One region of the Streptomyces sp. NPDC014656 genome, then DNA from elsewhere that is predicted to be linked to it. Evidence: riboswitches for the same ligand, from Rfam matches in the RefSeq annotation. Region 1 holds a riboswitch; the other holds the start of a gene.

Evidence for each region. Region 1 has a riboswitch for cyclic di-AMP ahead of ACF1ED_RS17105 (M23 family metallopeptidase). Riboswitches for the same ligand answer to the same signal wherever they lie in the genome.
Region 2: another riboswitch for cyclic di-AMP. It lies ahead of ACF1ED_RS09770 (transglycosylase SLT domain-containing protein); the one in region 1 lies ahead of ACF1ED_RS17105 (M23 family metallopeptidase).

Annotation. Positions count from the first base shown of each region.
Region 1 is NZ_JBIBZN010000006.1:280,651-283,950, forward strand. It holds gene ACF1ED_RS17100 (GntR family transcriptional regulator) at 45-728, opposite strand; gene ACF1ED_RS17105 (M23 family metallopeptidase) at 922-1,692, opposite strand; cyclic di-AMP (ydaO/yuaA leader) riboswitch at 1,701-1,861, opposite strand; gene ACF1ED_RS17110 (M16 family metallopeptidase) at 2,060-3,300, opposite strand, start outside.
Region 2 is NZ_JBIBZN010000003.1:553,211-556,510, reverse strand. It holds gene ACF1ED_RS09775 (phosphoribosyltransferase family protein) at 1-866, shown strand, start outside; gene ACF1ED_RS09770 (transglycosylase SLT domain-containing protein) at 860-1,753, opposite strand; cyclic di-AMP (ydaO/yuaA leader) riboswitch at 1,758-1,944, opposite strand; gene ACF1ED_RS09765 (hypothetical protein) at 2,278-2,877, shown strand; gene ACF1ED_RS09760 (phosphocholine-specific phospholipase C) at 2,896-3,300, opposite strand, start outside.

The sequences.
Region 1 (3,300 bases):
GAAAAGCGCCTCGGAATAGCCATTCTTTGTATACGGTGTCCGTGTTAATTCCGGACGCTCGCCGTGTTGACGGCATGTTGCGAAACCCTCACACGGCCCCGCTCGGGCCTTTTCAGCCGGTGCAGCGGGAGGGCGTGCTCGGCGTGCAGGGCGGTCAGCGCGCGGGCCCGCTCGGCGTCCCCGCGCGCGACGGCGTCGACGATCGCCCCGTGCTCGGCCCAGGCGTCCACCGGCCGCTCCGGCAGGTCCACCGCGTACATCCAGGCGATCTTGTGGCGCAGCTGGGTGAGCAGCGCGGCGAGCGCCGGGCTGCCGGAGGCCTGCGCGAGGGTCTCGTGGAACCAGCCGCCGAGCGCCCCGAGGTCCTCGCCCCGGCCCCGGCGGGCCCGCTCCTGCCCCAGCCTGACCAGGCCGCGCAGCACCTTGAGGTGGGCGTCGGTGCGCCGCTGGGCGGCCCTGGCGGCGCCGAGCGGTTCGAGCAGCGCCCGGACGTCGAGGAGGTCGGCGGCCTCCTGGTCGGTGGGTTCGGCGACCTGGGCGCCCGCGTGCCGTCGGCTGACGACGAAGCCCTCGGACTCCAGGGTGCGCAGGGCCTCGCGGACCGGGACGCGGGAGACGCCGTAGCGGCGGGCGAGCTGGTCCTCGGTCAGCCGGCTGCCGCGCTCGAAGATCCCCGAGACGATGTCGTCCCGGATCGCCGTGCATACCGATTGCGCGGGAACCCGCATGTCCGACCTCCGTTTTCGCTCCGTGCGCACCGAATTCGAGCGGCGCTGTTTCCGCGACTCTATTGCAGTGCGCCGGAAATTCCGATGCCCCCTCGGAATTCGGCCGGTCCCGGAGGGCGGCCGTACCGGTCACCGGGCGACGAAAAGGCCCCGGCTCGTGGGAGCCGGGGCCGTTTCGGAGCGGGGTGGCGGGTCAGAGGCTGACGCCGCGGGCGCGGAGGTACGCGACGGGGTTGATGTCGGAGCCGTAGTCGGCGGTCGTCCGGGCCTCGAAGTGGAGGTGCGGACCGGTCGAGTTGCCGGTCGAGCCGGAGACGCCTATCTGCTGGCCGGGCTCGACGGACTGGCCGACGTAGACGCCGATGGACGACAGGTGGCCGTACTGGGTGTACGTGCCGTCGTTCATCCGGATCACGATGTTGTTGCCGTACGCGCCGCCCCAGCCGGCCTCGACGACGGTGCCGGAGCCGACGGAGACGACCGAGCTGCCGTAGGCGGCGTGGAAGTCGACGCCGGAGTGGCTGCCGGAGGACCAGAGGGAGCCGCCGGTCTTGTAGCCGGTGGAGACGTACGAACCGGCGACCGGGAGGTTGAAGGAGGCGAGGCGGCGGCGCTCGGCCTCGCGGGCCGCGCGCTCCTTGGCCTCGCGGATCTCCTGGGCGCGGGCCTCGGCCTTGCGCTTCGCCTCGGCGCGCGCCTTGGCCCGGGCCTCGGCCTCGGCGGCCTCCTGCTCCTGGGCGGCGGCCTGCGCGCTGACCTGGTCGGCGAGGGAGTCGTCGGCGATCACCTGGGTGAGGCCGGTGTCCTCGGCGGAACGGTTGTCCGTGTCGGCGGCGAGCGCCGGGGAGGCGAGGGAGCCGACGACGCCGGTGGTGGCGAGGGCGGCCACGCCGGCGATGCCGGCGCTGCGGCGAGCCAGTCGGCTCGCACCACGGTGCTTCCCGGTGGCACGGGTGAACGCCAAGACGGTTCCTTTCCTTCCTTCTCGCCTACCGGGTTAGCTGACGGGTTCGGAGCAGGAAGGTCTCCTACGGGCCCCTCCGCACGGCGAAGGCGTCCGATTCACCCCAGGGACTGCGTGGGTCCCCGGCTCCCCAGGCTCGCGCCTGACGGGGACTCGGCGATGCTGTCCGGGTGCCGCGGGTGCGGCGCGTGCGTCGGGTCGGACAGACGGACCGACGCTAGGCCGGGCGGATGTCAATCGCCAAACAGACTCGCCTTTTTGTAAGACATGCCACAGGGCATACGATCATCCTTGACTTCATAACGGACAAAGCGGAGGTCTCCGGTGCTTCCACGCATCGGAGACCTCCGCCGGAGCCGACGGGGGGTCAGCTCACCACGGTCACCTCGCCGATGCCGAGGGCCCGCACGGGCTCCTCGATCTGCGCCGCGTCGCCCACCAGGACGGTGACGAGCCGGTCCGCCGGGAAGGCGCTGACGACCGCGGCCGTGACCTCGACCGTGCCGGTCTCGGCCAGCCGCGCGTACAGCCGGGCCTGGTAGTCGTCCGGGAGGTGCTGCTCGACCTGGTCGGACAGCGTCGCGGCGACCGAGGCCGCCGTCTCGTACTTGAGCGGGGCCACGCCCACCAGGTTCTGCACGGCGACGTCCCGCTCGGCGTCCGTCAGACCGCCCTCGGCCAGCGTCCGGAGCACCTTCCACAGGTCGTCGAGGGCCGGACCGGTGTTGGGGGTGTCGACCGAGCCGCTGATCGCGAGCATCGAGGCGCCGTGCCCCTCGCCGTCCGAGCGGAGCACCTGCCCGAAGGCGCGCACGCCGTACGTGTACCCCTTCTCCTCGCGCAGGACGGCGTCCAGACGGGACGTCAGGGTGCCGCCGAGGCAGTAGACGCCGAGGACCTGCGCGGCCCAGACGGCGTCGTGGCGGTCGGGGCCGATCCGGCCGATGAGCAGCTGGGTCTGGACGGCCCCGGGGCGGTCGACGATGACGACCCGTCCGGTGTCGTCGGCGGTGATCGGCGGCATCGGGCGCGGCGCGGCCGGCTTGCCGGTCCAGCCGCCGAGGGTCTCGGCGAGGACCTCGTCGAGGTCGACGCCGGTGAGGTCGCCGACGACGACCGCCGTGGCGGCGGCGGGGCGCACGTGCGCGTCGTAGAACGCGCGGACGGCCTCGGCGTCGATGGCCTCCACCGTCTCCTTGGTGCCCTGGCGCGGCCGGGACATCCGGGCGGTGGCCGGGAACAGCTCCTTGTAGAGCTGCTTGGCCGCGCGCCTGCTGGGGTTGGCGGCCTCGTGCGGGATCTCGTCGAGCCGGTTGTCCACCAGGCGCTTGACCTCGTCGGCGTCGAAGGCCGGGGAGACCAGCGCCTCGGCGACCAGCCCGAGGGCCTTGCGGAGCCGGGAGACCGGGACCTCCAGGGAGACCCGGACGCCGGGGTGGTCCGCGTGCGCGTCGAGGGTGGCGCCGCAGCGCTCCAGCTCGGCCGCGAACTCCTCGGCGCCGCGCTCGGTGGTCCCCTCGGAGAGGGCGCGCGCCATGATGGTGGCGACGCCGTCCAGCCCCTCGGGCTCGGCGTCCAGCGGCGCGTCGACGAAGATCTCGACGGCGA
Region 2 (3,300 bases), on a different contig from region 1:
CGGGGGGCGCGGCCCGGATCGTGCTGGCGGTGCCGGTGGCGCCGTACGGCTGGACGGACCGGCTCGGGGGCGAGGCCGACGAGACGGTCGCCGTCCACACCCCGGAGGGGTTCCACGCGGTCGGGCAGTTCTACCGCGAGTTCGGGCAGACGCCGGACGCCGAGGTGGTGGACCGGCTCGACCGGAGCCGGGCGGCGCACGGCCCGGTGGTCCGGCACACGGCGGTGCGGATCCCGGCCGGCGGACCGGTGCTGCCGGGTGACCTGGCGCTGCCCGACGGGGCGGCCGGGCTCGTCCTCTTCGCGCACGGCAGCGGCAGCGGCCGGCACAGCCCCCGGAACCGCGCGGTGGCCGAGGCCCTGAACCGGGCGGGGCTGGGGACGCTCCTCTTCGACCTGCTCACGGAGGCCGAGGCCGCCGACAGGGCGCGGGTCTTCGACACCCCGCTGCTCGCCGGGCGGCTCGGCCGCGCCGCCGCCTGGTCGGCCGGGTGGTCCGGTACCGGGGGCCTGCCGCGCGGCTACTTCGGGGCGAGTACGGGCGCCGCCGCCGCGTTGTGGGCGGCGGCGGAACCGGGCGATGACGTGGCCGCCGTGGTGTCCCGGGGCGGCCGGCCGGATCTGGCGGGGGAGCGGCTCGCTGAGGTCCGGGCCCCGACCCTGCTGGTCGTCGGCGGGAGCGACGGGCTCGTCCTGGACCTCAACCGGCGGGCCGGGGCGCTGCTGCGCTGCGAGAACCGGCTGGAGGTCGTGCCGGGCGCCGGCCACCTCTTCGAGGAGCCGGGGGCCCTGGAGGAGGTGGCGGCGCTCGCCGCGGACTGGTTCACCGGCCACTTCGGGGCGGCCGCGAACGGGCGGGATCAGTAGGCGCCATTGACGTTGTCGATGGAGCCGTACCGGTCGGCCGCGTAGTTGCAGGCGGCGGTGATGTTCGCGACCGGGTCGTACGGGTCGAGCGAGGTGCCCGGCACGTGGTAGGCCGAGAACGTCGGGTCGATGACCTGGAGCAGGCCCTTCGAGGGGGTGCCCTTCGCGGCGTTGGAGTCCCAGAGGTTGACGGCGCGGGGGTTGCCGGAGGACTCGCGCATGACGTTGCGGAGGATGCCGTCGTACGAGCCGGGGATGCCGTAGCGGGCCATGACGTCCAGCGACTCGCGGATCCAGCCGTCGAGGTTGTCGCCGTACCGCGGGGCGGCGGCGGGGGCCGCGGCCCGGACGGCGACCGGCCGGGCCTGGGTCTGGGTCTGGGTCTGCACGGCGGGGACCGCCGCGCGGGCGGAGGAGCGGCTCGCCCGTTCGGCCGAACCGGCGGAGGCGGGCTTCGCGGCGCTCTTCGGTGCCGTCCGCTCGGGTGCCGGAGCGGCCTTCGCGGAATCCCGACGAATCGTCAGTTCGAGACCGGGGTGAATGAGTGACGGATTGTCACCCACGGCCGTCCTGTTCGCCTGGTAAAGCGACTGCCAGCCGCCCTGAATTCCCTTTCGGTGGGCGATCAGGGAAAGCGAGTCGCCCTTCACCACGGTGTACGCGCGGGTGGCGGCGGGAGCGGCAGGCGCCTTCGTGACGGCGGCGGTCCGCACGGTCGGGGCGGCGACGGCGGCGGCCGGCGCGGCGGACTCGGGGAGGGGTGCGGCGCCGGCCGCGGCGGGCACGACCAGCGGCAGGGCGAGGGCGACTCCGCCGGTGCCCGCGAAGGCGAGACCTCGGGAGACGGGGCGGCGTCGGGGGCGGCGGTGCTTGCCGTGAGCGGCCATGGCGGTTTCCTCTCCGGCGCCTGCGAGGTGAGCTGTCGGGTTCGGACTGGAGCTGTCCGGCCGCGCGCACGCGGCTTCACCCCGAGCCGTTCCGGTGGCGCCGGACCGGCGGTGTGGTGGGTCCCCCGCTCCTGCCGTCGGGTGAAATGGGAGGTCTTTCGGGCGGTGGCAGGATTCGGCGATCCGCTCGAATGGAGGTGACCGTAGGCGAGAAATGCGGGCGGGAACAAGATGCGAATGCGCGGGAAAAGGGGTGGTGGAGATCGAATCGGTGGAATTCAAGATCGAACGTTCCGGTGCGCCCCGGGGAATCCCTTGCGGCACACGGCTCGTGCTGGAAGGGGGAGTGCCGCGGGCCGGGGGAAAGTGAGTCGCGTCACGAGGTGTGCAATGTCCGAATAGGGCGGCTCATGCATTTCGGGGAATTCTGCGGCGTAATGCATCATTCTCGCGCGACGGAAGGGGTGGTCGACACGAGCGGTACATAAGTCGCAAACCAGACATTTCCTGCTCATGATGGGGGAATGTCATCCCCTGCCCTGCTGCGCGACCCCGACGCGCTCGACCGGGAGGCGGCCCGCCTCTACGAGAGCGCCGCCCGGGAGCACCTGCTCCCGTCCGCGCTCCCGCCGCCGCCCGCTCCCGCCCCCGAGGCGTGGCGGAGCCTGCTCACCGTCCCCGTGGACCGGCTGGTCGCCGACGCGCTCGGCGCGCTGCCTCCGGTCCCGCCCGCCGAGCGCCCCCTGCCCGGCCGGATCGGGGCCGTCCTCCCGGACCGGCTGCACGTCTGGCGCGGGATCGGCCGCTCCGACGTGCGCCCCTCCGTCCACCTGGCCTACGCCCGCCGGGTGCTGACCGAATGGGGCTGGCAGAACACGCCGTACAAGCTGCGCGACGCGCGGGGCGCCCGGTGTCTCTGCGGCGCCCTGCTCGCCGCCCACCGGCTCGGCCACGGCAGCGCGTCCACCATGAACGAGGCCGGCGCCTGGATCATGGCCGAGCTGAGGTCCCGCGGGTGGCACGGGCTCATCGGCCCCTGGAACCGCGCCCCGGGCCGCACCGCCCAGGACGCGCTCGGGCTCCTCGACGCCACGATCCGGCGCGCGGCCCTGGCCGGGCGGTGAGGGCGCGCGCCGGAGCGGTCAGCCGGTGACGCTCGGCGCCCCCGTCTCGATGTGGCCGGTGTAGCGGCGCGACCAGGTGCCGTCGACGTCGGCCAGGATCGTGAAGTCGTACCAGCCGTCCTGGTGCGCCACCGCGTCGAAGTGGTCCTCGCGGGTGGAGCCCGCCGGGACGGTGTACGTCCACGGACCGTCCGCGCGGTAGGCGTCGGAGCGGATGGTGAAGGTGACCGGACCGGCGGAGGCGTTGGTCAGCGCGAACCAGATCGCCGTCTTCCCGGTGCCGGGTCCGGCGGCGAAGCGCGCCGCCACCTCGATCGCCCTGCCGGCCTTGGAGGCGTCGCCGACGAACCGGCGCAGGAAGCGGTTCGGGCCCATCATCGACAGGTCGTACTTCCCCGAGCCCGAACCGAGTCCGATGTTGAA